DNA from 4 places in the Planococcus sp. TJ-302 genome. Region 4 is predicted to be linked to each of the others. Evidence: riboswitches for the same ligand, from Rfam matches in the RefSeq annotation. Region 4 holds a riboswitch; each other region holds the start of a gene.
The links. Region 4 has a riboswitch for S-adenosylmethionine ahead of AC4EHB_RS10695 (transporter substrate-binding domain-containing protein). Riboswitches for the same ligand answer to the same signal wherever they lie in the genome.
Positions count from the first base shown of each region.

Region 1 (7,668 bases), on a different contig from region 4:
CATCGCTGGCGGAGTCGAATCGATGAGCATGGTGCCAATGATGGGCAATGTCATCCGCCCCAACGCAAAATTGGCGGAAACGGCACCCCAGTACTACATGAGTATGGGCCATACAGCTGAACAAGTAGCAAACCAATACGGCGTCAGCCGAGAAGACCAGGACGCATTTGCCGTCCGTTCGCATGAGCGAGCGGGTGCAGCAATTGCAGCTGGCAAATTCGATGACGAAATCGTGCCGGTCGAAGTGACCAAACGATTTGTCGATGAAAACAATAAATACCAGGAAAAAACGTTCATGTTCAAGATGGACGAAGGTGTGCGCGACGGCACGAACATCGGCGGCTTGGCCAAATTGCGCGCAGCCTTTTCTGCCCGCGGCTCGGTGACAGCTGGGAATTCGTCGCAGACATCTGACGGTGCAGGCGCATTATTGGTAATGGACCGGGAAAAAGCGGAAGCGCTTGGGCTTAAGCCTTTGGCTAAATTCCGTTCATTCGCGACAGGCGGGGTTCCGCCTGAAGTCATGGGCATCGGCCCGATCGTGGCAATTCCGAAAGCCTTAAAACTGGCCGGCTTGTCAATCAGCGACATCGACGTCTGGGAATTGAACGAAGCTTTCGCTTCGCAATCGCTGGCTGTTGTCCGCAACCTCGGCATCGACATCGATAAAGTGAATTTCAACGGCGGAGCAATTGCCCTTGGGCATCCGTTGGGCGCAACAGGGTCGATTTTGACCATCCGCATGATGAGTGAATTGAAGCGCCAAGGCAAGCAATTCGGCGTAGTGACGATGTGCATCGGCGGTGGAATGGGCGCAGCAGGCGTCTTTGAAATGCTATAGAAATTAACAGTGAACCAATAAAAACAAGGAGGAATTCACAATGGAACAAGAAAAAACATTGATCAAAGGCGGCAGTTTCCTTATCGAAGAGGCAGACCTTTCCCGTGTCTTCACACCAGAAGATTTTACAGAAGAACATAAAATGATTGCCAAAACGACCGAGGATTACGTCAACACCGAAGTAATGCCTGTCGTAGAGAAATTGGAAAACCACGAGTTTGAACATTCCGTGCGCTTGCTGAAATCAGCTGGCGATCTTGGCCTGCTAGGAGCAGACGTTCCAGAACAATACGGCGGACTTGGACTTGATAAAATCGCTTCAGCATTGATTGCTGAAAAAATGTCGAAAGCCGGCGGATTTTCAATCACGCACGGCGCACACGTCGGCATCGGTTCATTGCCAATCGTCCTTTTCGGCAACGATCAGCAGAAACAGCAATATTTGCCGCGCTTGGCGACAGGCGAAATGATCGCTGCTTATGCATTGACTGAGCCGAGTTCAGGGTCAGACGCATTGGGCGCGAAAACAACTGCTCGCTTGAACGAAGCTGGCACGCATTATGTGCTGAACGGGGAAAAGCAATGGATTACCAATGCCGGTTTTGCTGACGTCTTTGTGGTATATGCGAAAATTGATGGCGATAAATTCTCAGCGTTCATCGTTGAACGTGCTTATGCCGGCGTTTCAGTCGGACCGGAAGAAAAGAAAATGGGCATCAAATCTTCATCTACACGCACATTGATCTTAGAAGACGCGCAAGTGCCTGTGGAAAACCTTTTGGGCGAAGCAGGGCGCGGGCACATCATTGCGTTTAACATCCTGAACATTGGCCGCTACAAATTGGGAGTGGGCACAATCGGAGCTTCAAAACGCGCGATGGAAATCACGATTCCTTATACAAATCAGCGCCAGCAATTCAAGACGCCGATTTCATCGTTCAACTTGACTCGCGAAAAATTGGCGACGATGGCTTCTCACTTATATGCTGTAGAAAGTTCGGTTTACCGCACAGTCGGTTTGTTCGAAGACCGCATGAGTGATTTCACGGATGAGCAGCAGGCTGACGGCAAATTGGTGGCCGATTCAATCGCTGAATTTGCAGTTGAATGTTCGTTGAATAAATTCTTCGGCACAGAAACGCTTGATTACATCGTTGACGAAGGCGTTCAGCTTCACGGCGGGTATGGCTTTATGCAGGAATACGAAATCGAGCGCATTTACCGCGATTCCCGCATCAACCGCATTTTTGAAGGAACGAATGAAATCAACCGTTTGCTGGTTCCGGGTACGTTATTGCGCAAAGCATTGAAAGGTGAGCTTCCGCTGCTTCAGCACGCACAGAAGTTGCAAGAAGAATTGCTGATGATGATGCCAGAAGAAGTCGGCACAGAAGCTTTGGCGCAGGAAAAATATCTTGTCCGAAACGCGAAGAAAATCGCTTTGTTGGCAATCGGCTTAGCGGCGCAGACATACAGCACGAAATTGGAGCAGGAGCAGGAAATTCTCGTGAACATCGCCGACATCGTCAGCAATGTCTTCGCGATGGAATCTGTCGTTCTCCGCACAGAGAAAGCAATTGCGGCATCAGGCGAAGTAAAAGCGCAGCAGAAATTGCTGTACACGCAGATTTATTGCCAGGAAGCATTCGATAAGATCGAGAAAGACGCGAAAGAAACATTGATCGCAGCAATCGAAGGCGACAACCAGCGCATGATGCTTTCTGCATTGCGCAAATTAACGCGTTCGACGCCATACAACGTTATCGCGAAAAAACGCGAAGCGGCAGTCAAATTGGTCGAAGCAGAAAAATACGTGGTGTAATAGGGACCAACAGGCTCATTCGGTGAGCCTGAAAACGAAAAGAGGATTGGGCAGGGGGCCTAATCCTCTTTTTGCGTTATTCGGGAGGCACAAGCGAAGGGAGTATTTTACATCGACGCAGCGCCCGCGATTTGGTAAGCTTGGAAAAAAAGGAGGATTTTTCTTGATTACCTATTACGCATATCCGAAATGCACAACTTGCCGAAAAGCGAAAAAATGGCTGGACGACCAAGGGATTGAATACAACGAGATCAATATTGCGGAAGCACCGCCTTCAAAAGAGCAGCTCAGCGAAATTTATGGAGCGAGCGGAGTCGACTTGAAGAAGTTTTTCAACACAAGTGGCATGAAATACCGCGAGCTTGGCTTGAAAGACAAGTTGCCCCAAATGAGCGAAGAAGAACAGTTGGAATTGCTGGCTTCTGACGGCATGCTCATTAAACGTCCGCTGGCTTACGGCTACGACAAAGTGACACTCGGGTTCAAAGAACAGGACTTTGAGTCCAGCTGGAGATAGAGCAATTGATTTCTTGTATTTCCGATTTGTTTATGTCAAACTTAGATATGAGTAAACTACATAATATGGAGGGTTTTCGATGAGCACACCACTAGAACTTCGTTATTCAAAAGAGCATGAATGGGTCAAGGTAGAAGGCGCGACAGCACGGATCGGCATTACTGATTTTGCACAAGCTGAACTTGGAGATATCGTTTTTGTCGAATTGCCGCAAGTTGGTGACGAACTGAAAAAAGACCAGCCTTTCGGCAGTGTCGAGTCTGTTAAAACTGTTTCTGAACTTTACGCTCCAATCAGCGGAAAAGTACTGGAAGTAAACAGTGAGCTTGAAGACAGCCCGGAATTTGTTAACGAATCCCCTTATGAAAATGCGTGGATGGTGGTAATCGAATCCCCTAGCGAAGCTGAATTGGGCGAATTGATGACAGCTGAGCAATACAAAGAAATGATCAACGAGTAATTCCAAAGCGCCTTTGTGGCGCTTTTTTTATACACAATTCTGGACATACTTTCCGAGCGAGGTGTTGCTTTATGGAAAAAGTGATTGTGGTGGAAGGAATCAGCGATAAAGTGAGGATAGCGCCGCTTATTGCAGAACCCGTGACGATTCTTTGTACAAATGGTACAGTAAGTGCAACAAGGCTTGAAGAATTGCTGCTGCCGTTTGAAGAAATGGATATCATCATATTGGTGGACGCGGACAAATCAGGCGAGAAGCTGCGCAAACTGGTGAAGCGCGAGTTTCCGGAAGCCCGCCATTTCTATATCAACCCGAGCTACAAAGAAGTAGCTGCTACACCTATCCGCATCCTGATGGATATACTGATATCAGCAAACGTTCAAGTCAATAAGTTTATAGCTGAGGGATGAAACCGCATGAATGAATGGACACATAAAGAATGGCTGAAAGAGAAAAATACAAACGACGTGGCTGCTTACTACCTGTATGCGCCGATGTGCGGAACTTGCCAGATTGCTTCGAAAATGCTGGAGGTCGTGCAGGAACTGGTACCGGATCTGCCAATGGGAAAAGCAAACTTGAACTATGTGCAGGAAATCGCTTCGCTGTATCAAGTGGAAAGCGTCCCGTGCCTGCTCATCACGCAAAATGGACAGCTGAAAGAAAAGATTTACGCGTTCCAATCCGTACCTTATCTGTATGGAAAGTTAAAATCAGTTGACGTATAAATCCAGGCATGGTAAATTAAATTTCTGAAATTAATTAAATATCGTTACTCTTATTAAGAGTGGTGGAGGGAAGTGCCCTATGAAGCCCGGCAACCGTCATGAAAATGAAATGGTGCCAAGTCACGCGAAGCTGAAACTTCGGGAAATGAGAGATCGGTTCAACTTTTTAAGTTACCCTTCTGCTCATTTCTGCGCAGAAGGGTTTTTATTTTTGGATTAGGAGTGTTTATGGAATGATTGAACTTAAAAAGTTATCGAAAGTGTTCGATACGGGCAAAGGCTCGTTGACAGCGGTCGATGGAGTGGAACTGGACATTGCACCAGGCGAGATTTTCGGCATCATCGGCTATAGTGGAGCAGGCAAGAGCACGCTCATCCGTTTATTGAACGGATTGGAAAAGCCGACGTCGGGGTCAGTCGTCATCAACGGCCAGGACATCACAGCGATCAACAGCAAGGAATTGCGCAAAGCACGCCAGAAAGTCAGCATGATTTTCCAGCATTTCAATTTGCTGTGGTCGCGCACCGTCAAAGAAAATATCGAATTTCCGCTTGAAATTGCAGGAGTGCCGAAAGAAAAACGTGCTGAGCGTGTCTTGGAACTTGTGGAGCTCGTTGGACTCACCGGAAGAGAGAACGCGTATCCTGCGCAGCTATCCGGAGGGCAAAAGCAGCGCGTCGGCATTGCCCGTGCTTTAGCGAACAACCCGGAAGTGCTGCTTTGCGATGAAGCCACTTCTGCATTGGATCCGCAGACGACCGATTCGATCCTGGATTTATTGGTGGATATCAACAAACGCTTAGGATTGACCATTGTGCTCATCACTCATGAAATGCATGTCATCCGTAAAATCTGCCACCGCGTCGCCGTCATGGAAGGTGGACGCGTCGTAGAATTAGGAGACGTTCTGAACGTTTTCCAGGCGCCAAAAGAAAACATCACCAAACGTTTTGTTGCTCAGGTGACAGACACCGAAGATTCCCAGGCAACCATCAAGCATTTGCGCGAACTGTATCCGTCGGGTGTCCTCATCAAACTGGTATTCGTCGGAGACCAAACCGAGCAGCCGATCTTAACGAAACTGATTCGTAAATACCCTGTCGATATCAACATTGTGCAGGGGAATATCGCACATACGCAAAGAGGGGCTTATGGAACATTGATCTTACAAATAAAAGGCTCACAGCCTGAAATTGATGAAGCGATCGCTTTCCTTAATGCAGAAGACGTCCAAACGGAGGTGATGGCAAATGATTGAGTCATTATTCCCGAACGTCGACTGGAATGATATGTGGGAAGCTACGCTCGAAACCATTTACATGACCGCGATGTCGACATTTTTCACGTTTGTCATCGGTTTGGTGCTCGGCATCGTCCTATTTTTGACAGCACCGAAGCAATTATGGGCCAACAGCATTGTCAATTGGCTGACCGGTGCATTCGTCAATATTTTCCGTTCAATTCCGTTCATCATCTTAATCATTTTACTGATTCCATTCACGAAGTATATGATCGGAACGATTCGCGGACCGAACGCCGCATTGCCGGCGTTGATCATCGGTGCTGCACCATTTTATGCACGCATGGTATTGATCGCCCTGAAAGAAATTGACAAAGGCGTAATCGAAGCCGCCCGGTCAATGGGTGCAAGCACGTGGACCATCATTCGCAAAGTGCTGCTTCCAGAATCAAAACCGGCACTTATTTCCGGCATCACGGTGACAGCCATTGCCCTTGTCGGTTATACCGCAATGGCAGGCATCATCGGAGCCGGTGGCCTTGGCACCCTGGCGTTCCTTGACGGTTTCCAAAGAAGCCGCCAAGACGTCACACTTATGGCCACGATCCTCATATTGATCATTGTATTTGCCATCCAGTTTATCGGTGACCGTTTGACTGTAAAGTCGGACAAACGCTAATCATAAAAAACACATAAAAAGGGAGACTGACAACATGAAGAAATTTGTAGCAGGAACATTACTAACAGCATTCGCATTAGCGGGATGCGGAGCAGACGAAGGCGGCTCAGGCGAAGAGTCATCAACATTGAAAATCGGTGCATCGAATGTGCCGCACGCTGAAATTCTTGAACAAGCTAAACCGATTCTTGAAGAACAAGGCATCGAACTTGAAATCGAATCATACCAAGACTACATTTTACCGAACCAAGACTTAGAAGCAGGTGAAATTGACGCTAACTACTTCCAGCACGTTCCTTATCTGGCTTCACAAGTAGAAGAGTTCGGCTATGAGTTTGAAAATGCCGGCGGTATCCACATCGAGCCAATCGGCGTTTATTCTCAAGAATACGATTCTTTGGAAGAACTTCCAGAGGGTGCTACTATCCTAATGAGCAGTTCAGTTGCAGATCACGGCCGCATTTTATCTATGCTTGAAGCGCAAGGTTTGATCAAGTTGGATGAAGCTGTGGAGAAAACGACAGCAGAAGTCAGCGACATTTCGGAAAACCCTAAAAACTTGCAGTTTGAAACAGATTACGAAGCAGCAATTTTAGTGCAAATGTACGAGCAAGGCGAAGGTGACGCTGTATTGATTAACTCTAACTACGCAATCGATGCTGGCTTGAACCCTATGGAAGATTCCATTGCACTTGAAGATTCAGACTCACCATATGTCAACATCATTGCGGTCCGCAAAGGCGATGAGGACAAGGAAAATGTCCAAGCATTGGTCGAAGTATTGAAATCACAAGAAATCCAAGACTTTATCTTGGAAGAATGGGGCGGCTCTGTCGTACCTGTAGATTGACAAAAAGCATCCGAGAGGATGCTTTTTTATTTTGATAAAATAATGAAAATATTCCGCGTTTTTCTCAAACTATTCTATTTTTTTGCCTCCTATGATACTTTTGAATAATAATGATAATACAATTGTTCACATGGGGAGGACAAAATAATGAAGATTAAGTTTGGTTTGCTGCCAAGAATTATTTTGGCAATCGCTTTAGGAGTGTTAATCGGTTCATTTGCGCCTGAATGGCTGGCTCGCGTTTTTGCCACGTTCACCGCTATTTTCGGAAGCTTTTTGAATTTCATTGTTCCATTGATCATTCTTGGTTTTATCGCTCCGGGTATTGCTAAACTCGGAAAAGGCTCAGGGAAATTACTGGGGCTTGCCACATTTTTCGCTTATTTCTCGACAATAATTGCTGGCATTCTGGCATTTGTGGCATCAACGACAATTTTACCGAATTTCATGAAAGCCGGATCGATGAGCAACATCGATGATCCGGAACATGCACTTGCTGCATCGTATATCGCATTGGAAATGCCGCCAGT
Region 1 is NZ_JBZDOI010000004.1:50,139-57,806, reverse strand. It holds gene AC4EHB_RS14945 (acetyl-CoA C-acetyltransferase) at 1-841, shown strand, start outside; gene AC4EHB_RS14940 (acyl-CoA dehydrogenase FadE) at 882-2,663, shown strand; gene AC4EHB_RS14935 (arsenate reductase family protein) at 2,827-3,180, shown strand; gene gcvH (glycine cleavage system protein GcvH) at 3,260-3,640, shown strand; gene AC4EHB_RS14925 (toprim domain-containing protein) at 3,712-4,050, shown strand; gene AC4EHB_RS14920 (thioredoxin family protein) at 4,057-4,368, shown strand; SAM riboswitch class I at 4,416-4,520, shown strand; gene AC4EHB_RS14915 (methionine ABC transporter ATP-binding protein) at 4,602-5,627, shown strand; gene AC4EHB_RS14910 (methionine ABC transporter permease) at 5,620-6,288, shown strand; gene AC4EHB_RS14905 (MetQ/NlpA family ABC transporter substrate-binding protein) at 6,323-7,138, shown strand; gene AC4EHB_RS14900 (dicarboxylate/amino acid:cation symporter) at 7,286-7,668, shown strand, end outside.
Region 1: it holds a riboswitch for S-adenosylmethionine, as region 4 does, so the genes downstream of both, AC4EHB_RS14915 (methionine ABC transporter ATP-binding protein) here and AC4EHB_RS10695 (transporter substrate-binding domain-containing protein) in region 4, are expected to answer to the same signal.

Region 2 (7,668 bases), 550 kb from region 4:
TGCTGCACCAAATATTCCATCGCTGTCATGATTTCAGCGACGCCCGCTTTATTGTCAGCTCCTAGCAATGTCGTGCCGTCAGTTGTAATCAAAGTATGGCCAACGTAGTTTTTCAGGTCCGGGAAGTCAGCGACTGTCATTGCGACTGTGCCGCTCAGCTGAATATCGTTGCCATCGTAATTTTCGATGCGCTGGGGATTGACGTTTTTGCCGGTGAAATCAGTTGCCGTGTCGACATGCGCCAGGAAGCCGAGGACTGGCAGCTGCTTATCGGTATTTGCAGGCAATGTACCAAAAAGGTAGCCATGATCGTCCATGCCTACTTCTAGAAGTCCGATGTGATTCATCTCATTTTCCAGTTCACGCAGTAAATCCCATTGGCCGGAAGTCGACGGCGTTTCGTTGTTTTCAAAATCGGATTGCGTATCGATTTTTGCATAGCGCACAAGGCGCTCGATCAAAGTTTCAATCATCAAATGTTCCCCCTAAATATGTAATGCTTTAATTTTAGCACGATAAGAGAGAATTTTGGGAATACGGTATGGGAATTTGGAAATACGCTCTATTGCGGCCGAAATACGCTCTATAACGAGCAAAATACGCTTCTAGACAATAAAAAAAGACAGCGTCTCTGCTGTCTTATATTTCATGCGATTAATTTTTTGCTGTTAATGCCTGGGCATGCGCTTGTTTGATTTCTGCTAAGAGAGGAGCGTCAGTCAACAACCGGTATCCGGTGTTCGCCAGCGCTTTGGCACCGCGGATCAAAGCTTCATTGCCCAAATCTGATTTTGCTGCTTCCCGGAACTCCGGCGTGTGTCCAACAAGGTCATCAGGACCGATTTTGATATAAGGATGCGCAGTCGGGACGACATGGCTGATGTTGCCGGCATCCGTGGAACCGAGTCCGTAATTGCGCGACTCCGCTACTTGTTCGCCTACTGCTTCCAATTCGCCGCGCACAATCGAATCCAATAGGGGAGTAGGGACAAGATCTTTGACTTCGTTTTGGAAGCGGACGATTTTCACACTGGCTCCTGTAGCAAGTGCGGCGCCTTCAGCGATTGCGCGGATTTTCTCCGCGGTATCCGCAGTTTTTTTCCATGAATCGCCTCGAATGTAAAATCGAGCAGCAGCGTATTCCGGAATGATGTTCGGTGCATCGCCGCCGTGAGTAATGATACCGTGGACGCGTGCGTCGGACGGCAATTGCTGGCGCAACGCGTTGATGCTGTTGAAAAGCTGCAGCACGGCATCAAGTGCGTTAATGCCTTTTTCAGGAGAACCGGCAGCGTGTGCCGGTTTGCCGTAGAAATGGAATTCCAATGGGTCCACTGCCAGCGAGTTGCCGGTCAGCGCCGTTTTGCCCGAAGGATGGATCATCAGCGCGGCATCGATGCCTTCGAGCAGCCCGTGTTTCACGAAGCTGCCTTTTGCGCTGCCGTGGGGTCCGCCTTCTTCAGCTGGTGTGCCAAGCACTACGATACGGCCGCCAGTCCAAGCGAGTGTCTCGGACAAGGCAATTGCAGCGGCAACGCTTGTCGTGCCGATAATATTATGGCCGCACGCATGGCCAAGGCCGGGCAATGCATCGTACTCCGCAAGAAAAGCGATGGCTGGGCCGGGAACATCACCGCCGAAGCTCGCATAAAAGGCGGTTTCGTGGCCGGCAACGCCAGTTTCGACGGTGAAGCCGGCGTTTTCAAGCAAGGCTACTAAGGTCTTGCTGGCGAAAAACTCTTCGTTTCCGATTTCAGGTTTGGCATGTATCGCTTGGCTGGCTCTGATGTACGCCGCCTGCTTGGAATCGATCGACTGGGAAATAGCCTGGACGGTTTCTTTGGCAATGGTCATTGGAATTCCTCCTCAAGAATTATTTATAATCGACAAGTTCTTCAACAGAAACGAATGTCGGGATTTGAGCGCCTTTTGTATGCTCGATGATGAATTCTTTCGTGTCTTCCTGTTGGTAAAGTTCAACGATTTTCAGGAAATCCGGATCTTCTGCATTTTCTTCACTCGCTGCAATCAAGTTGATGTATGGTGTTGCTGTTTCACTTTCACGGGCAATCGGGTCTTCAGTAGGGTTCAAGCCGGCATCAACTGCAATGCCGTTATTGATGATTGAAGCGGCAACGTCACCCATTGCACGTGGTGTTTGGCCAGAAATCATCGGTACAATTTCAAGTTTTTTCGGGTTATCCGTAATGTCATCAGCTGTTCCTGTCAAACCGGCATCATCCGCAAGTTCGATCAAGCCTGCTTCTTCAAGGAGCAGCAAGGCGCGGCCCATGTTCGTCGCTTCGTTCGGTACGGCGATTTGTGAACCTTCAGGCAGTTCTTCGATCGACTTGTGTTTTTCAGAGTAAAGGCCCATTGGCGCAATGACAGTCGAGCCGATCGGAACGATATCCAGTTTATGTTCTGCGACAAATTCATCGAAATAAGAAATCGTTTGGAATGCGTTCAAATCAAGTTCACCTTCTGCTAAGGCAATGTTCGGTGCAACGTAATCAGAGAACGTGACGATTTCAAGTTCGATTCCTTCTGCTTCGGCTTTTTCAGCAATGTGGTCCCAAATCGTCGTGTCAGAGCCGCTGATGCCTAGTGTGACTTTTCTGCTGCCGTCAGCGCCTTCTTCGTCGTTGCCGCAAGCTGCCAGCAGCAATGCGAGTATCGTTATCAATAAAAAAGCTGTAATTTTTTTCATGTGGGTTTCCTCCAATAATGGTTTAAGTTGTCGTTCGTTTTTATCTTCTTCTGACTTGCTTCGATAATAGGTTGCCAGCGGATTGGACGCTTTGCACCAGGACGACTAGAATCGCTACTGTGATGACCATGACCATTGTGTCGAAACGCTGGTAGCCGTAAGTGATGGCGAGATCTCCGAGTCCGCCGCCTCCGATGGCGCCTGCCATGGCAGAAGCGCCAATCAAGCCGACAATAGCAATTGTCAGGGCGAGCACCAGTGAACTCAATGCTTCCGGTATCAAAAAGCGGAAAATAATCTGGGCAGGAGAGGCACCCATGGCTTGCGCGGCTTCAATGACGCCTTTATCAACTTCGAGCAGCGAGTTCTCAATCAAACGGGCGATATATGGGCCGGCGTAAAAGACCAGCGGGACAATCGCTGCCGCCGTACCGATCGACGTGCCGACAATCAGCCTCGTTAGCGGGATGATGGCGACCATTAAGATGATGAACGGCACAGAACGGAAAATATTGATGACGATGTTCAGTACTTTTGATACGGGTTCATTGGCCAGCAAATGGTCTTTACGGGTGACGACTAGCAATATGCCGAGCGGGAAGCCGATTAACAGGGAGAAGAAGAATGATGCACTGGTCATATAAACGGTCTCCCACAGTGCTTCCAAAATTTGTTCGTTATCAATTAGCATAATGCTTCACCTCCTCAACCTTGACGCTGCCGCTGCGGATTGTCGCGAGCGCTTTTTGTATCTCTGCAGCAGGGCCGGTAAATTCAACAATCAGATTGCCATACGGCTCGCCTTGCAATTCAGTAATGTTGCCGAATAAAACATTCAAATCTAAATTGAAATCACGTGAAATGCGGGACATCAGCGGCTGTCCGACTGACGAGCCGGTGAATTGAATGCGGTAAATGGAATGGCTTCGTGCCGCATCCGCCAGCTGTGCCAGTAACGACGGCGGCAGCTCATCATTCATGACCGAGCGCACGAAGCGCTGGGTGGTCGGTTGCTGCGGATTGGTGAAGACATCAAATACTGTTCCTTTTTCGATGATTTTGCCGGCTTCCAGGACGGCGACTTTGTCGCAGATTTCACGGATGACGCCCATTTCATGTGTGATGAGCAAAATCGTGATGTTGTATTCCTGGTTGATGCGGCGCAGCAGTTCAAGAATAGATTGCGTGGTCTGCGGGTCCAGAGCGGAAGTCGCTTCGTCGCATAACAGCACGGAAGGATTAGTGGCAAGCGCCCGGGCGATTCCGATGCGCTGTTTCTGGCCACCCGATAATTGATCCGGATACTTCTCCGCTTGGTCAGCCAAGCCGACGAACTCCAGCAAGTTTTTGACTTGTTCCTTAATTTTATCTTTCGGTGTGTTGGCCAGCAGCAGTGGCATAGCGACGTTATGGTAGACCGTTTTGGAATTCAGCAGATTGAAATGCTGGAAAATCATACCGATGTCTTTTCGCGTTTTACGGATTTCACTGCCTGACAAGGCCAGGATATCTTTTCCGTGAATCAGCACTCGCCCGGTAGTCGGGCGTTCCAATAGATTGACTGTGCGGATCAGTGAACTTTTCCCGGCGCCGCTGAAGCCGATGACTCCGTATATTTCTCCGGTCTCAATCGTCAAATCAATGCCATTCAAAGCGTGGATTTCCTGTTTTCCGGATTGGTAGGTTTTTGTGACCTCCTCGAATTGAATCATGTAAAAGCGCCTCCTCAAGCTGAGTGTATCTATGCAAATCTCTTCGGTACAGATCAATCTTTCCAAAAGTGAACGATAAAAAGCCCTCTTTTTTCTTAATCCATAAGAAAAAAAGAGGGCTTCGGCATGAAACCATCTCGTTCTCATCTTCCAAATGCACGGATGCATTTGCAGGAATTAGCACAGTTTTCGCATGAAGCGAATCCGCTGCCGAAACGTCATAGGGCCTGTCCCTCGGTTTCTCTGGATAAGAAAGTGATGTACGTATTCGATTTGTAATGCTTACTTTAAAGGGGACTGTTGTAAAAGTCAACTAAAACTCCAAAAAAATTTTTGGACTTATTTCTGCCAGCTTATGTTAAGCAGAACCGGCGGATTTTTTGCGCAGCACTTCAGAAACCTTTTTTTCGGTGCCTTCCCGAACGCGCGCAATATTTTCAAGATGCTTCCAGATAGCCATTGCAAACAGCAGAATTGCAAAGGCTGGTGGCCAAAATCCTTCAGCTGGAAAAATCGCGATAGCTAAAAGCATGAGGTAAAGGACCAGCACGCCAGCGATGAGATAGTCGGTGGCGAGTGAAACGGCAACCAATAATAGGAGAGCGGCAATTCCAAATTTCCAATCCAGTGCCAGCATGACGCCAATAAGCGGTGCTGTTCCTTTGCCGCCGTTGAACTTCATATAGACGGGAAAGTTGTGGCCACAAACGACGCCCGCGCCAACGGTGAACAGCAAGGTCCAGGCTGTTCCATCCGAAAGCGCCGATGCGTCGAGCAGCAGCCGAAATCCGGCCACTGCAGCAAATCCTTTAATAATGTCGAAGGCGGCGACGAGTGCGCCGAATTTCCAGCCAAGCACAATTGCGGCGTTCGACGCTCCGGAGTTTTTAAGGCCTTCTTTATTGATGTTGACGCCCGTTAACAGCTGAGGGATGAGCGAGCCATGCAAAGAACCGATAATATAACCTGATATGAGTGCGGAAATTGTCCAAAATAACATCTGTATTCTCCTCCTTCCCTTCATTTTAACGCAACCGATGCTGGAAGGTTTCGAAATTATTTGAATTTTATTCTTGACATTGCTGGCCTTTCTTTTTATACTTCACAACAAGATGGAAAACTAAATCTGAATACTCTTATCAAGAGAGGCGGAGGGAATAGGCCCTGTGATGCCCAGCAACCAACAAGCGCAGCTTGGAAAGGTGCTAAATCCTACAGATCCGGTACGACGGGATCTGGCAGATGAGAGGAGGTATACCCGTATTTGGCGGCCCTCTTCTTAATCGAAGAGGGCTTTTTCTGTTCCCTCCTCAACCTTGGTTTCCATCCATAAAACCTTAGGAGGAATACGAAATGACAAATTTTAAACCGGAAACGCTTTTATTGCATGGTGGACAGCAGCCTGATCCCGTAACAGGCTCAAGAGGGGTGCCAATTTATAAAACGACTTCTTATGTGTTTAAGAATACGGAGCATGCCCAGAATTTATTCGGCTTGAAAGAAGCCGGCAATATCTATTCACGCATTATGAATCCGACGGTGGATGTATTTGAACAGCGAGTAGCGCTTCTCGAAGGCGGCACTGCAGCTGTGGCGCTGGCATCTGGGATGGCGGCTATCGCTTTCTCCATTCTGAATGTAGCAGAAGCGGGCGATGAGATCGTCGCGGACAGCAACTTGTACGGCGGTACTTACAGCCTCTTTGCAAATACATTGCCGAGATACGGTATTACGGTTAAGTTCGTCGACGGCAAGGATCCGGAAAATTTCCGTGGAGCCATCACCGATAAAACAAAAGCACTGTTTGGCGAAATTATCGGCAATCCGAGCCTGAATGTTTTCGATGTCGAAAAAGTGGCCAACATTGCACATGACAATGATATTCCGTTATTGATTGACAATACGTTTGCATCGCCTTACGGCAGCAACCCGATCGAATTCGGAGCCGATGTGGTCATCCACTCCGCAACAAAATGGATTGGCGGCCATGGTACAACAATCGGAGGCGTAGTTGTCGATGGCGGGAAATTCAATTGGAACAACCCGAAATTCCCAAGCTATACCGAACCCGATGAAAGCTACCACGGCATACGTTACGGAATCGACGCAGAAGGAGCTTCCTTTGCAACGAAATTGCGCGTTCAGCTGCTGCGTGATTTTGGCCCGTCTTTGAGTGCGGAGAGCGCGCATGCATTTTTACAGGGCTTGGAGACGCTGCATCTGCGGATTCCGCGCCATAACAGCAACGCACAGGCCATAGCGGAATATTTGAGAGACCATCCACAAGTGGAATGGGTCAATTATATCGGATTTGAAAATCATCCATCACATGGATTGGCGCAGAAATACTTGAAGGATGGATATGGATCGATCGTCAACTTCGGTGTTAAAGGTGGACGTGAAGCTGGACGTAAATTGATTGATAGCGTTGGATTGTGGTCGCATGTCGCCAACGTCGGCGATGCCAAATCGTTGATCATCCATCCGGCGTCGACAACGCATCAGCAATTGTCTAAAGAGGAACTTGAGTCATCGGGCGTCACGGAAGAATTGATCCGCTTGTCGGTCGGCCTTGAGAATCCGGAAGATTTGATTGCAGACCTTGAGCAGGCCATACAAGCTGCAGTTTTAGAAAACGTTTAGGAGGAATGCGGAATGGCTAGCGTATCTATCGGATCTTTGGCCCTGGAGTCGGGGGGAATCCTTGCGAATGTCGAACTTGCCTATGAACGCTGCGGGAAAAAAGGCGCCCCAGTGGTCCTTATATGCCATGCCTTGACAGGTGATCAATGGGCTGTCGGCACTGCGGAAAACCCAGGCTGGTGGGCAGGCCTGGCAGGGCCAGGGAAAGCCGTAGATACGGATAAATTCCAAGTCATCACTTTCAATGTGCTGGGCGGATGCAGCGGCACTACTGGCCCTTTGTCCATCAATCCACATACCGGAACGCCTTACAAGGCAGCATTCCCAGCCATCACAATCCGGGACATGGTGAATGCGGAATACGCTGCTTTACGTGAATTGGATATTACCGGTCTTGCCGCCGTAATTGGCGGATCTCTAGGTGGTATGAAAACCTTGGAATGGGGACGCAGTTACCCGGAATTCGTCAAAGCGATTTTCCCGCTTGCCGTAACGCCGGCTTACAGCGATTTTGGCGTCGCATTCAATTTTATCGGCATTCAATCGATCGTGAACGATCCGAAATTCAATGGCGGAAACTACGAGGACTCCGCTGATTTGAAA
Region 2 is NZ_JBZDOI010000001.1:1,659,568-1,667,235, reverse strand. It holds gene pepT (peptidase T) at 1-473, opposite strand, end outside; gene AC4EHB_RS08130 (M20 family metallopeptidase) at 655-1,854, opposite strand; gene AC4EHB_RS08125 (MetQ/NlpA family ABC transporter substrate-binding protein) at 1,874-2,710, opposite strand; gene AC4EHB_RS08120 (methionine ABC transporter permease) at 2,751-3,401, opposite strand; gene AC4EHB_RS08115 (methionine ABC transporter ATP-binding protein) at 3,391-4,422, opposite strand; SAM riboswitch class I at 4,563-4,676, opposite strand; gene AC4EHB_RS08110 (glycerol-3-phosphate acyltransferase) at 4,781-5,422, opposite strand; SAM riboswitch class I at 5,556-5,671, shown strand; gene AC4EHB_RS08105 (O-acetylhomoserine aminocarboxypropyltransferase/cysteine synthase family protein) at 5,776-7,065, shown strand; gene metX (homoserine O-acetyltransferase MetX) at 7,078-7,668, shown strand, end outside.
Region 2: it holds a riboswitch for S-adenosylmethionine, as region 4 does, so the genes downstream of both, AC4EHB_RS08115 (methionine ABC transporter ATP-binding protein) here and AC4EHB_RS10695 (transporter substrate-binding domain-containing protein) in region 4, are expected to answer to the same signal.

Region 3 (7,668 bases), on a different contig from region 4:
CTAATTTCTCCGTATTGACGATGGCGTAATCGAGCCCCGCCTGCGTGCAATGGTAAAGATATACCGCGTTCAGCACTTCCCGGCCGACCGGCGGCAAGCCGAACGATACATTGCTGATGCCGAGGATCGTCAATGTGCGCGGCAATTTTTCCTTGATCAGGCGAATGCTTTCGATCGTCTCGACCGCGGAACCGATGTATTGCTGATCGCCGGTGCCGACCGGGAACACGAGCGGATCAAAAATGATGTCTTCCGGCGCAAGGCCCCATTTGTTGACCAATAAATCATACGAGCGTTCTGCGATTTCCAGTTTGCGTTCACGCGTCACTGCCATACCCGGCTCATCAATCGTTCCGACGACAACCGCCGCCCCGTATTTCTTCACCAGCGGCATAACGGCATCAAAGCGCTCTTCGCCGTCTTCAAGATTGATCGAGTTGATGATCGCTTTACCTTGCGAAAACTTCAGCGCCGCTTCGATTACTTCTTCGTCCGTTGAATCGATGACGAGCGGCACTTTGACTTTCTTCACCACTTCGTGCATGAAGTTTGCCATGTCCTCGAGTTCATCGCGGTCCGGGTTCGCGAGGCAGATGTCAACGACGTGTGCCCCGTTTTTCACCTGGGCGCGTGCGATTTCAGAAGCTTCTTCGAATTTCCCTTCAACGATGAGCCGCTTGAATTTCCGCGAACCGATGACGTTCGTGCGTTCCCCGATAAACAGCGGACGCATCGAATCGTCGTATTGCAGCGGTTCGATACCGGACAAGACATGCCCATGCCCGGTTTGGTCCGGTTTTCTCGGCGGCAGCCCAGCCACTGCTTCTCTCACAGCCTTGATGTGCGCAGGCGTCGTACCGCAACAGCCGCCGACTACGTTGAGCCAGCCTTTTTCAGCAAAGCCCCGCAGCTTTTTCGACAGCGATTCCGGCGTTTCGTGGTAATGGCCTTCTTCGTCCGGCAGCCCTGCATTCGGGTAACAGCTGACAAAGCCGTCGGATAGCTCGGACAACGAGCGCAAATGGTCCGTCATGAATTCTGGTCCCGTTGCGCAGTTCAAACCGACCGACAACGGCTTGACGTGTTCAATGGAAATATAAAATGCTTCTATGCTTTGCCCGGCAAGCGTTGTGCCCATCGGCTCGATGGTCCCTGAAATCATGATCGGCAATTCTTTGTCTACCTCTTCGAAAGCCTGCCTGATGCCGATGGTCGCCGCTTTGACATTCAGCATGTCCTGGCTCGTTTCAAGCAAGATCAAGTCCGCGCCGCCTTCAACCAGCGCTTTCGCCTGTACATAAAAATCTTCGCGCAATGCGTCGAATGTGATGCCGCCTGTCACCGACAAAGTTTTCGTCGTCGGTCCGATCGCGCCTGCGACAAAGCGCGGCCATTCAGGGGTGGAATAGTCAGCAGCCGCTTTCTTGGCAATTTCTACAGCACGGCGGTTGATGTCGGTTGCCTGGTCTCCAAGTCCATACTCGTCGAGCACCACCGGCGTACCGCCGAACGTGTTCGTACAAAGAATGTCCGCTCCCGCTTCCAGATAGGCTTTATGGACGCTTTCGATGACGCCCGGCTGTACAATGTTCAAGTATTCGTTGCAGCCGTCAAATTCCTCGCCGCCGAAATCTTCCGCTGATAAATCGGCGTTTTGGATCATCGTTCCCATGGCGCCATCGATGATCAAGATCCGTTTTTCAAGCTGCTGTTCAATAAGTGTTTTGGACATGGCTGCTTTCGCCTTCTTTCTTCAAATCTAGTTGCCTGATGTAATTGATCAATTCCACGGACATTTCGTAGCGGAAAAATGGCGTGATCAAGTAAATGCCATTGAATAGGCCAGCCGCAGTATCGATCAATTCCTTCGCTATCGCAATGCCTTCAGCCGTCGCCCGTTCCTTGTCGTCGCCGCATGCGCGCATCCGCTCAAGCGCATTTTCCGATAACTTGATGCCTGGCACTTCGTTGTGCAGGAATTCCGAACTGCGGATGCTTGTCAGCGGCATGATGCCAAGGAAAATCGGCGTGCTCAAATGCTTTGTTTCTTCGTATATTTCAATGATTTTCTCTTTTGTGAACACCGGTTGGGAAATGAAATAATCTGCGCCGCTGTCGATTTTCTGTTCCAGCCGCTTGACCGCCCGGCTGACGACGCGGACATTGGGATTGAATGCCGCCGCCACTGAGAAGTTCGCTTTTTTGCGCAGCGGCTTGCCGGAAAACGAAATGCCTTCGTTGAGCTTTTTGATCAGCTGAATCAATTCCAGGCTGGAAACGTCATAGACACTTGTCGCTCCCGGGAAATCACCGACTTTCGTCGGATCTCCCGTGACTGCCAGGATATCATGCATGCCAAGTGCGTCAAGCCCCATCAAATGCGATTGCAGGCCGATCAAATTGCGGTCGCGGCACGTGATGTGCGCAAGCGGCCGGATGTTTTCCTGCTGCTTCAAAATCGAGCCCATTGCCATATTGGAAATGCGCGGCGAAGCAAGCGAATTATCGGCCATCGTCACTGCATCGACTCCCGCCGCATTCAGCGCCTTCGAGCCTTCGATAAATTTCGAGACGTCCAAATGGCGCGGCGTATCGAGTTCGACAATGATCGTGCGCTCCGTCTTCGCTTTTTCGTGCAGCGGCTTGGCGTCGAGCGCTTCCGCTTCGCGGATGACGATCGGCTTTCTCGCCACCACTTGCTTTTCTGTCACCGGCACTAAATTGCGCATGCGCTTTTTCACTTCTTCGATATGCTTCGGCGTCGTGCCGCAACAGCCTCCGATGAGGCGCACCCCTTCTTCTCTCAACAACAATGCAGCCCGGCCAAAATAATCGGCTTCCGATTCATAGACAATGCGGCCGTCTTCCACGTCGAGCAAGCTGGCGTTCGGATAGGCCGACAGGAAGGCTTTTTCCGGCAGCGACACTTCTTCGAATGCTTGGATCGTATGGTGCGGGCCGAGGCGGCAATTGACGCCGACGATTTCCGCTCCGAGCGCTTCAAGCTGGTGCAGTGCTTCGTTCAGCGACATGCCGTTTTGCAGGATGCCCGGCTCGTGCATCGACACTTGCGCAATCAGCGGGGTATCCGTCATCTTTTTCAAATGCGTGACCGTCGCAGCAAGCTCTTCAAAATCGTAATACGTCTCGAGCAGCAAGCCGTCCGGATCGCCTGACAATAAATGCTGCGCCTGCTGGTCGACCATCGCAATGATTTCCTGCATCGTGGCATCACTTTTCCGCATGCCTCGAATGCCGCCAATTGTACCGAAGACGTATTGCCCGCCAGGCGACGCGGCGCGCTTCGCAATATCGATCGCAGCGAGGTTGATGTCTTTCACTTGCTCTTCAAGGCCGTAGCGCGCGAGCTTATGGGCATTCGCACCGTACGTATTTGTCTGGATGATATCGGCTCCCGCTTTGATGTAATCCTGGTGGATCTTGCTGACGATTTCCGGCCGCTGCAGGTTCAGCTCCTCGTTGCAATACTCGATGCCGTACGAATACAGCAGCGTCCCCATCGCACCGTCCCCTGTCAACACGCGCGTTTTCAATGCATCCAATAACTTCATGCCGCTCACCCTCCTGTATATAGAAAAAAGCCCTCCATGAAAAAGAAGGCTTTACGGTCGTTAAACTCGTTCCTTTTCATCTCCCAGGCCATTGCATGCCTGCTGGATTTAGCACCTGACCACGAATGGCTGGTTGCTGAAGCGTCACAGGGCCAGTCCCTCAACTTCTCTCGATAAGAATTCACTATGCAGTTTTTGTATTCTTAAAATCTTACCTGCATACGGGACGCTGGTCAAGAAAATTCGTCTAAAAACAGAGAACTTTCTGTTTATTAGCGTTAAACAAGGACCCTCCACACAAATGGAAGAATAAAAAACGCACCGCCGGCAATTAGCTTGCTGGCGGTGCGTTTATCGTTTCAGTTACTTCTTGAGCACCGGCTCAAGATGCTCTTTTAGTGCCGGACCCATAGTTTTGGAGTAGAGTGTCGTCAAATGATGCTTATCTCGGTAGACGAGCACGTTGCCAACTACCGGCGAACACAGATCATCAATACAGAAATATTCCGACATGTCCACAAATGTCACGTTGCCCGGAATGCCTTCCGTGTTTTCCCACGGTGCTACAGCGGCCAGCGCTTCGCTGCGCGGCACGGAGCAGTCTTCTACAGTCGAGGCATCAAGGCAAAGCGTCGGGTCGACTTTCATCCGTGGATTGTCGCGCACCGCAAAAATATCAGTTACACCTTCAAATTGCTTCCATTTGTCGATATAAACCTGCGGCACGGTTGCTTTGGAACTTACGTTCGCCGTTGTGAAAATCAAATCAGGCGGATCTTCCATGAGCCGCTGATGGAGTTGATCATTCCATGTCATGCATGCTTCCGTTAATAACCCATCGAAATCGCCGTTCGTGAAGCGGCATGCATCCTTGTTGTAGACATCGATACGCATATTCAGTTCTTCCGCGATTTCTTCAAGCGCCGGGAACCAGTGCCCTGAATGTGAACCGCCGACCAATGCAAGCACATGCTCCGGATTTTCCGTCACACCGTACGAGCATTCCTTCAATTTAGCGTTCTTGCTGCCGGAGGAAGTACAGTCCTGGTCATTATAAAAGGCCGGCAGCACTTCTTTCGCAGTCAGAAAATCCGGCTTGAGCTCGGCTTCAATCGCCGGCTGGATGTTTTCCGAAACAGCACGGGCGCCTGGATTGTCTTCGGTTACGACAGGAACGGCGACGCTGCTGCTTGCCTGGACAAAGACGCTCCACGACACGCCAACCAGAATGGCCGGCATCATCAGTGTGACGAGTACTTTCGTCAAACGTTTTTTCGATTGCTTGACCGGCATCTGCCGCACAGGTGCTTCGACGAGCCAAATCGTAACGATCGACAGCACGAACGTCACTGCCAAAATGCTGAGCCCGCCAAACAGCGAAACCGTCTCGGTGTTGAAAAAGGCATAATAGAAAACAAGCAATGGCCAATGCCAGAGGTAAAAGCCGTAGGAAATGCTGCCGAAGTATTGAAACGGCTTCGAACCGAGCAATTTCTGCACACCGAAGAGATTGCCGTTTTCACTCGCTATGATGACCAAGATCACCCCACCTGTCGGCAGCAGCGCTGCAAAGCCCGGGAACACAGTCGACACCGGAAGCAGCATCCCCGTAAACGCGATAATCGTAAGGCCCAACCATCCCATGATGAGGTGCGCACGATCCGGAAACTTCAAATACGGCAGCAGCAGCGCAAGCATCCCGCCGAGGCTGAATTCCCAGGCGCGTGCAAATGTATCGAAATACGCCCACGGCTGATTGACAGCGGTGATGTAAACCGAGTAGCTGAGCGAAGCGAAGAAAATAGCCGCCAGCACCCCAAGCAACGTTTTGCGCACCGGTGTCTTCAAAATTTTCGTCGCGAGAAGGTACACGAGCGTGATGACGATTGGCCACGTCACGTAAAACTGGCCTTGAATCGACAACGCCCAGAAATGCTGGTACGGGCTCGCTTGGTTGTTCTGCCCCAAATAATCAACCGCGCTATTCGCGAGCTGCCAATTCTGGAAATAAAAAATTGAGGCAAACAATTCCGCGATTGTCTGCTTCCACGTGCTCATCGGCAAGAGAAAAATCGACGCCGCTGCGCTCACTGCTATTACTGTAAACGCCAGCGGAAACAACCGCTTTGCCAGCCCGAGCAAGTTTTCCGCGTAATTGATACGGCCCTCCCGCACCATCCGCGACAAAAGAGATGTTGTGATCAAATACCCTGAGACGATAAAAAAGACATCGACCCCACCGGACACCGACCCGATCCAAATGTGATAGATGGCCACCAAAAGAGCTGCCACCGCGCGTATTCCTTCCAATTCTGGCCGAAAGCGCTTTTCGGGCACTCGTAAATCTGCCATTTTTTTACCTCCCTATTCTTTGCTAGTTCAAAAAACTAATAGCGTAATATTTCAATAATTTTTACAAATAGTTTTAAGTTGTTATATTTTTAATAAATAAACCACTAATTCCCATTTAAGTTTAACGCGCCCATACAAAAGTTACAACAGCTTATCCTACATTTGAACCATTTGCTGCAAAAAAAAAGCTTCACCGATAGACGGCAAAGCTTTTTCTGATTCAAATGAAGGGAATTTCTTCGAGATAAGGCTCTCCAGAAATTTCACCCTTAATAAGGGCCTCTAATTGCCCCGGCTACTTCTTCTCTATAGAATTGCGACAGACGCTCCAGCTCTTCGGCTGAATACCCTTCGGCATCCAACGTCTGCAGATTGTCTTTTACTTGGCGCACATTTTTGAAACCCGGAATGACTGATGAAATCGCATCGTGTTCCAAAATCCACTTTAGCGAAGCTTGCGCCATACTGCCGCGCCCTTCCGCAATCCATTTCAATTCATTGCTCAGGTCGACGCCTTTGTTGAACTCCAGGCCGGCAAATGTTTCACCGACGTTGAATGCCTGGCCGTCGCGGTTGAAATTGCGGTGGTCCGCCGCTTCGAACTCGGCGTCTTTGGTGAATTTTCCGGTTAACAAGCCGCTTGCCAATGGCACACGTGCCAGAATGCCGACGCCCTGCTCCAACGCTTTCGGGAATAATTCCTCGAGCGGTTTTTGGCGGAACAGATTAAAAATGACTTGCAGGCTGCTGACATTGGGGTTTTCAAGACAAAGCAAGCCTTCTTCAACCGTTTCAACGCTGACGCCGTAATGGCGGATTTTTCCTTGTGCCTTCAGTTTATCCAGCCTTTCGAAGACCCGGCCATCCCGCAAAATCTCAATCGGCGGGCAATGGATTTGATACAAATCGATCGCTTCGCGCCCCAATCGCTGCAAGCTGGCTTCGCAATATGCCGTGACACTTTCTTCCGAATACGTCGCGGGATCATGGACATCACCTGCGCGGCAGAATTTCGTCGCGATCATGATGTCCGATTCTTTGCCTTTGGTGGCTTTTGCCAATAGCTCTTCACTGTGGCCCCCGCCATAAACGTCTGCGGTATCGAAAAAGTTCACCCCTTCATCCATGGCATAATCGAGGGCGCGCAGCGATTCGCTGTCGTCGTTGCTGCCCCAATCGCCGCCGATTGCCCACGTGCCAAAACTCAATTCACTGACGTTCATATCCGTCTTTCCAATGTCCCGATAATTCATCTTCTACACTCCCATTCCCTCAGTTTATCACGAACAAAAGCCCCAGCTTGCTAGCTGTGGCTTTCCATAACCTGTCTTTTCCCTTGTCATTTGACAGATAAACTAATTCCCTGCTCAATGCCGCCCTGCAGGCGCAGGCTCGTTGAAATGGACGCCACTGACTTCGAATTCGTACCAAGTAAATGGCCCTTCCGGCAGGTTCCAAACAATCTCCATCTTAGATGGCACCTTGATGCCGCCTGCTTCCATATAACTTAGGATATTCGCGGTGCAGAGCACCATCTCGGCCCCTTCGTTGCTGTCTTTATAGCGCCATGCCTTGACCGATTCTAATTTTCCTTGCGCGTTGAAATGGAAATCTGCATTGCCGGACACACCGTTCAGCTCCATCATTGCTGTCGCCGTCGTCTCATCGACTCTTTGCCAGCTGACGTAAGAGCTTAATGCCGCCGGCGGGCAGCAGGATAATTCCATTAAATAGCGCTGCAGCG
Region 3 is NZ_JBZDOI010000002.1:363,729-371,396, forward strand. It holds gene metH (methionine synthase) at 1-1,732, opposite strand, end outside; gene AC4EHB_RS12645 (bifunctional homocysteine S-methyltransferase/methylenetetrahydrofolate reductase) at 1,713-3,572, opposite strand; SAM riboswitch class I at 3,646-3,752, opposite strand; gene AC4EHB_RS12650 (acyltransferase family protein) at 3,936-5,924, opposite strand; gene AC4EHB_RS12655 (aldo/keto reductase) at 6,194-7,177, opposite strand; gene AC4EHB_RS12660 (DUF6920 family protein) at 7,292-7,668, opposite strand, start outside.
Region 3: it holds a riboswitch for S-adenosylmethionine, as region 4 does, so the genes downstream of both, AC4EHB_RS12645 (bifunctional homocysteine S-methyltransferase/methylenetetrahydrofolate reductase) here and AC4EHB_RS10695 (transporter substrate-binding domain-containing protein) in region 4, are expected to answer to the same signal.

Region 4 (7,668 bases):
GCGGCGTAAAATTTCTCAGCGAAGCGGATGAAACGAGCGAAGGCCCTGCGAGCTTCACTGTCGAAGATCCGGACGGCAACCCAATCCTGCTCGACCAGCACCGCTGATACCGATAAAAAAGGAAGGTTCTTATGCGCCGCATAAAAGCCTTCCTTTTTATTTGCAGCTTTAGGAATTGCGCACCCACGCGGCAATGCCTTCGATATCTTGCGGAGAGGTCCTGCAACAGCCGCCGATTACTGTCGCCCCGGCTTTATGCCATCTTTGGCTAAGGGAGCTGTAGCGCTCTTCAAGCGCCTTTCCGTCCCACGTCTTGCTCGCAACGTCGTACGCTTCACCGGAATTCGGATAAACGATAATCGGCTTTGCGGTCTGCTCCGCGATTTCCCCTATCAGTGATTCGATAAAAGCTGGCGCGGTGCAATTAATGCCGATTGCCGCTACCTGCTCCTGGCCATCCAGGTACTTGGCGCATTCAGCAGCCGTTTCTCCGTTGCTAATGTGGAAAGCATCTTTCGCGCTGAAAGAGATCCACGCGTACACTCCCGGAAATTCCTTCAGCACTTCCACAATCGCTTCCGCCTCCAGCAAAGAAGGGATTGTCTCACACGCCAATAGGTCAGCGCCTGCTTCTGCCAGCAGCTTCATGCGGCTTCTGTGAAAATCCTTCAGCTCCTCCTTGCCCACACCGTAATCGCCGCGGTATTCAGAGCCATCCGAAAGAAATGCACCATACGGACCCACGGAAGCGGCCACCAGCGGTTTCGGCCGGTTCGACTGATCGTCCAGCTCCGCCCAAAATTCATCGCGCGCCTCTTGTGCCAGTCCAACCGACTTTTTGATCAAGTCCGCTGCCTCGTCCGCTGTCAGCCCTTTTTCTTTATAGCCTTCGATCGTTGCCTGGTAACTGGCCGTAATCGCGCAATCTGCGCCGGCTTGGAAATAATCGAGGTGGACCTTCTTTATCAATTCCGGATTTTCCATCAAAACTTTCGCTGACCATAAACGATCATTTAAGTTACAGCCGTAATTCTCAAGCTCTGTCGCCATTGCGCCGTCAAGAATGACAATTGGAAAGCTTTTCAAAATTTGTTCGATCGGGTTCATTTCAAAACATCCTTCCTATGTCCAGGTTCGTTTATCATCTCTACTTATTTCGGCTTGCTTTACTTAAAAACTGCTTTGTTCTTTCCGCTTTCGGCTGAGTGAAAAGCTGTTCTGCTGTTCCTTCTTCGACAATCACGCCGTCTTCCATGAAAATGACGCGGTCCGAGATTTCACGGGCGAACTGGAGCTCATGGGTCACGATAAACATCGTCTTCCCAGTAGCTGCTACGCTTCTAATCGTGGCCAAAACTTCATCAACCAGCTCTGGGTCAAGTGAAGACGTCGGTTCATCGAACAATAAAACTTCCGGATTCAGCGCAAGCGCACGGGCAATGCCGACCCGCTGCTGCTGGCCGCCGGATAATTGTGCCGGGTAATAGCTGAGCCGATTCGTCAATCCCACACGTTCCAAGATGTCCAGACTCTTCTTTTTTGCTTCGTCTTTCTTCAATTGCTTGACGCTCGTCAAGCCGATCATCACATTATCCAGCACGGTCAAATTTTTAAATAAATTATATTGTTGAAAGACCATACCGGTCGACGTCCTTAACGCGAAAATATCTGCCTTGCTTGCAGATTCAACGTCCACTCTTTTGCCGCCGATTTCCACGATTCCGCTCGTCGGCTGTTCCAGGAAATTGATGCAGCGCAGCAGCGTCGATTTTCCTGATCCGCTTGGACCCAAAATCGATACAATCTCACCTTTAGAGACCTTTAGGTTGATTCCTTTCAGGACGTGTTGGCTGTCATAGTATTTGTGGATGTTTTCTAACTTGATCATGCCGCAATCCCTCTTTCATATCTGCGCGCCCGCTTCTCTATTTTCACTAGCACCCGCTCCACGATAATGCAAAGAATCCAATAGACAATGGATACCGCAATATATACTTCAAAAAATGCCAAGCCGCGCGAACCAAGAATTTTGGCTTGCCCCATAATGTCCACGACGCCGATGATGAACACAAGAGATGTGTCTTTGATCGTACTGATGAACATATTGCCGAGGTTCGGTATGGCTACGGCCAAAGCCTGCGGAAAGATGATTTTCAGCATCATAGCCGTCGGGCTCATGCCGATCGCTTTCGCGGCTTCAAATTGGCCGCGGTCCACCGATTCAATTGCGGAACGGATCGTTTCGGATAAATACGCGCCGAGGTTGATGGAAAATGCCATTAACGCATATACTTCAGGCGCAATGCTATTGACGTCTGCGGATTGCAGCCAACCGTATTCGATCTGCAGAAAGTAAATGATCTTCGGTATTCCATAAAACACGAGATAGATTTGAACCAGCAAAGGCGTTCCCCTTATAAAAGATACGTATATCGATGAAATTACACTTAATACCGGAACCTTATATATTTTAATCAATGCCGTAAAAACGCCGATAAACAAACTTAATACCAATGAGCCGACCGCTATTCCGATCGTAATGGGCAGCCGTGAAACAATCGCAGGAAAACTATCGATTAAAAAATTCAGATCCAGTAAATTCTCCATTTTCTCTTTCCTTCCAGGAACTTTTATTCAGGAATATATTCTCCGCCAGTCCACTTTTTCGATAGTTCTGCTAAGGTGCCGTCCTGTTTAAGCTGTTCCAGAATCGGATCAACCAATGCTTTCAACTCTTCGCCTTGCTCGCCATTTTTCAAGACAATTCCCATATCATCATTGACCAAGGGCTGGCCCACAATTTCGACGCCTAAATCGTTCTTTTCCAACACCGCATTGATCATAATCGGATCATTAACATAGGCATCCACACGCCCATTTTGGACATCCTGCAAAATTTCTGAAGGGTTGCCGCTTTCGCTGTATTTCAAGTCGATAGGGGTTTTCGCCGTTTCGTTGTATTCCTCCAGCAAAAGCGTATATGAATCGCCCGCTAATGCGCCGACCGCCTTGCCTTCCAGATCTTCGACTGTTTGGATATCTTCTCTTCCTGATTTCACGGCAATGACCGTTTCAGCGGCAAAATAAGACTCGTCGGTGAATAAGTATTTTGCCTGGCGTTCAGGCGTCTTCGCTACTTGGTCCGCTATTGCCTGGATTTTATTGGATTCCAAAGCAAGAAACATGCTGTCCCACGGAACGGCGACAAACTCGAATGCGTAGCCATCCAATTGTTCATCAATCGCTTTTACAACTTCGATGTCGTACCCGGTCAATTCGTTGTTATCATCCGCAAAAGCGAACGGTGGATAATCATTCTGCGTCCCTACCAAAATCACTTGGTCGCCCGTTGCGCTTGTCGCTTCCTTTGACGAACAGCCGCCGAGTGCGCTGCCTACTAATAAAAAAAGCGATACGAATAAATAATGTTTTCTTTTCATGTTCAAGCCCCTTTTCTTTGTCTAAGTGGTGTTATCTTTGCGAAGCACGCGGGAAATCTCCCTGTTTTTTGATGCAAAAAAGCCTCTTTCAATAGGAAAGAGGCTCGACCAATTTCTTATCTCTCAGAATGAAAACCATTCTGCAGGAATTAGCACCTCTCATAAAAATGATGGTTGCTGGACTTCACAGGGCCTGTCCCTCAGTCTCTCTTGATAAGTTATTTAATTTTTTTACATATTAACGATAGTATTTGACATTGACTCTCCTGTCAAACCTATTTTTCTTTTATTTTGAATTTACACAAATCATTTTTGTGGAAATCCGAAATTTATGATTGCTGGGCGTACAATGGCTGATTGACAATGATTCAAATCTTCACTACTATTCTAATAATAATTCATATCCATTTATTTTACAGGCCAGCCTGCCTTCTTTAAAACGTTTCAAATTCAGCAAGTATGGGAGTGATATAAAAATGACAAACGAATCTCTTTACGATGTCGCCATCATCGGCGCCGGAACCATGGGCATGGCGGCCGGCGCCTTTTTAGCACAGCAAGGCGCAAAAACGCTATTGATCGATGCCTTCGACCCGCCTCACCTTAATGGCAGCCACCACGGGGATACCCGCTTGATCCGGCATGCTTATGGCGAAGGCCGACAATACGTTGCGTTAGTGCTGCGTGCCCAGCAGCTATGGGAGGAATTAGAGCGGCAGACCGGCACCAAGATTTTTGAAAAAACCGGAGTGATTGGCCTTGGCCCGAAGGAATCCCCTTTTCTACAGGAAACTATTGCAGCTGCCAGAAAGTATGACCTATCGTTAGAGATTCTCAACAGCACTGAAATTATAGAGCGATGGCCCGGCTTTTCAGTGCCGGACCATTTTATCGGCTGCTTTGAAACGGAATCCGGTGTCATTTACAGCGAGAATGCGATTCGGGCGTATAAAGAAATTGCGCTTGCGAACGAAGCACATTTTATGCCCAATACACCCGTTCAGCACATCGATTTACATGATGCGAAAGGCGTTAAAATTTCAACCGGAAATGCGGAATTCCTTGCCAAGAAAGTGATTGTCACTGCCGGGGCATGGGCTGCGAAACTACTGCCCGATTTAAAGCTGCCCATTCAGCCGACACGCAAAGCCGTCGGTTGGTTCGAAGCCCCTCATTCCCTATACGATGCGGCCCATTTCCCTTCCTTTTACGTAGAAGACCATGATAAAAAGTTTTACGGTTTTCCTAGCCTGAATGGCACTGGGCTTAAAATCGGTAGATCGGATGGAGGACAAGCAATTGATCCGCATCTGCAAAAACAGAATTTCGGATTATACGATGCAGATGAAGGCGATTTGAGGCATTTTCTTGAAAGCTACCTGCCTGAAGCAAACGGGAAACTTGAACAAGGGAAAACCTGTTTGTATACACTATCAAGCGACAATGATTTTATCGTCGACTTTCATCCGGAAAATAACCGCGTAATTTTTGCCTGCGGCTTTTCTGGGCATGGTTTCAAGTTTGGCAGTGTGATGGGGGAAGTGTTAAGCCAAATGGCTTTAGCAGGCCGGAGCGAATTTGATATTTCCATCTTCTCGCTTAAGAGATTTGGTTTGTGAAGCTAAATGAGAGTGTATTTTAAAGCAGCTGACAGGAAAATCCTATTCTCATGCTTACAAATATCTCGTTCCTTTAACTATCAGAAATAAAAAAACCGTAAGCACCTCGTCTCAAAGAGGGCTTACGGCAAAAAAATCCTGGCCAGCATGATGCTCCTGGCCAGGATTTTTTCTAATTAGTTTGTTACATCAAAACGATCGGCATTCATCACTTTGTTCCATGCTTTGATGAAATCGCGAACAAATTTTTCTTTGCTGTCGTCTTGTGCGTAAACTTCGGCAATTGCACGAAGGATCGCATTCGAACCGAATACTAAGTCAAAACGTGTTGCTGTGCGTACGACTTCGCCCGTCGTACGGTTTTTGCCTTCGTATTTATTGAACTTGACTGGCGTCCATTCGATGTTCATATCCAACAAGTTAACGAAGAAATCGTTTGTTAACACGCCGACTTTGTCGGTCAAGATTCCTTCTGTAGCCCCTTGGTAATTTGCACCGAATGCGCGCATGCCGCCGACTAACACAGTCATTTCTGGAGCTGTTAAGCCAAGCAAGCTCGCTTTATCAAGCAGCATTTCTTCTGGGCTTGTTGCATATTCTTTCTTCTGGTAATTTCTGAAACCATCTGAAATCGGCTCCAACACTTTGAAGCTTTCTGCATCGGTGTGTACTTCGAGTGCATCTCCGCGACCTTGAGTAAATGGCACAGCGATATCATATCCAGCTGCTTTTATAGATTGTTCAATTGCAGCGTTTCCTCCAAGCACGATCAAGTCAGCGATGCTGATTTTGTTGTCGGTTTCTGCTTTCAACTGCTCGTAGAAAGAAAGAACTTTGGCCAATTCTTCTGGCTCATTTACTTCCCAATCGCGTTGAGGAGCGAATCGGATGCGTGCTCCATTGGCGCCGCCGCGCTTGTCTGAATCACGGTACGTGCTGGCAGAAGCCCAAGCTGTTTTAACCAATAGCTGTGGGTTTAGTCCGCTTTCAAGGATCTTCACTTTCAGCTCATCCAATTCTTTGTCTTTTAATGTACCTGGTGCTTCCGGTACTGGATCTTGCCAAATCAATACTTCTTCTGGAACTTCTGGTCCCCAGTAACGCACTGTTGGCCCCATGTCACGGTGGAGAAGCTTGAACCATGCGCGAGCAAAGGCATCTTGGAATTCTTCCAAATTTTCATAGTAACGGCGGGAAATCTTTTCGTATGCCGGGTCCATGCGCAACGCCATGTCTGCCGTTGTCATCATTGTTTTCACTTTGATGGATGCATCTTCTGCGTCAGGCGCCATATGATCTTCTGGCAAATCTTTTGCCGTCCATTGGTATGCACCAGCAGGAGATTTCGTTAACTCCCACTCGTAGCCGAACAATTGCTCGTAATAGCCATTATCCCATTGTGTCGGGTTGGCAGTCCAAGCCCCTTCGATACCGCTTGAAATCGTATCGCGGCCTTTTCCTGAACCGTATGTGCTCTTCCAGCCCATTCCCAAGTTTTCCATAACAGCTGCTTCCGGATCGTCACCTACCTCAGAAGCATCTCCAGCTCCATGAGCTTTACCGAATGTATGTCCACCTGCGATTAACGCAACTGTCTCTTCATCGTTCATTCCCATGCGGCCAAAGGTCTCACGGATATCGTAAGCACTTGCAAGAGGATCAGGCTTGCCATTTGGTCCTTGCGGATCCACATAAATCAAGCCCATTACAACTGCAGCAAGAGGTTCTTCTAATTCGCGGTCTCCTGAATAACGGTTATCCGATAACCACTCTTTTTCATTGCCCCAATAAACGTCTTCTTCCGGTGCCCAAATGTCTTCACGGCCTGCGCCGAATCCGAACGTTTTGAAGCCCATTGATTCAAGTGCCACGTTGCCCGTCAAGACGAGTAAATCAGCCCAGGAAATTTTGTTTCCGTATTTTTTCTTGATCGGCCACAACAAACGACGGGCCTTGTCCAAGTTTACGTTATCCGGCCAGCTGTTAAGCGGTGCAAAACGCTGATTTCCGGTAGAACCGCCTCCACGGCCATCCAATGTACGGTAAGTACCTGCGGCGTGCCATGACATACGGATAAATAAACCACCGTAATGGCCATAGTCAGCCGGCCACCAGTCTTGGCTGTCGGTCATCAAAGCGTGAAGATCTTGCTTTAATGCATCATAATCCAATTTCTCGAATTCTGCTTTGTAATCAAACTCTTCTCCTAGAGGATTGGATTTTTTATCATGCTGATGCAGAATGTTGACGTTCAGCATGTTCGGCCACCAGTCTTTATTTTGGGTTTTGCCTGGTTTGTTCGAAGTTGTAATGGCACTATCTCTGTGCCCACCTGTTTGGCTGGTTGGCTGCCCGCCTCCTGCGCCCGTTATCGGACATTGTGCATCTGATGCAGCTGTGTGACGCTTTTGGTCATTGTTATCCATCTTTTAAACCCTCCTAATGATAATGAAAATGGTGAACTCTAATCCATAATTATTGAGGCCAACTATTGTTAACGGCATACAATAATTCTTACATTAGAATTATACTAAAGTAGATATAGACTGAACAGCAATAAGGTTCTCCGTTTTAGATTTAAAGGAAGTTTCTATTTTACTCCTTCAAAT
Region 4 is NZ_JBZDOI010000001.1:2,205,721-2,213,388, forward strand. It holds gene AC4EHB_RS10675 (VOC family protein) at 1-107, shown strand, start outside; gene mmuM (homocysteine S-methyltransferase) at 169-1,107, opposite strand; gene AC4EHB_RS10685 (amino acid ABC transporter ATP-binding protein) at 1,148-1,888, opposite strand; gene AC4EHB_RS10690 (amino acid ABC transporter permease) at 1,885-2,607, opposite strand; gene AC4EHB_RS10695 (transporter substrate-binding domain-containing protein) at 2,631-3,440, opposite strand; SAM riboswitch class I at 3,554-3,660, opposite strand; gene solA (N-methyl-L-tryptophan oxidase) at 3,917-5,059, shown strand; gene katG (catalase/peroxidase HPI) at 5,236-7,485, opposite strand.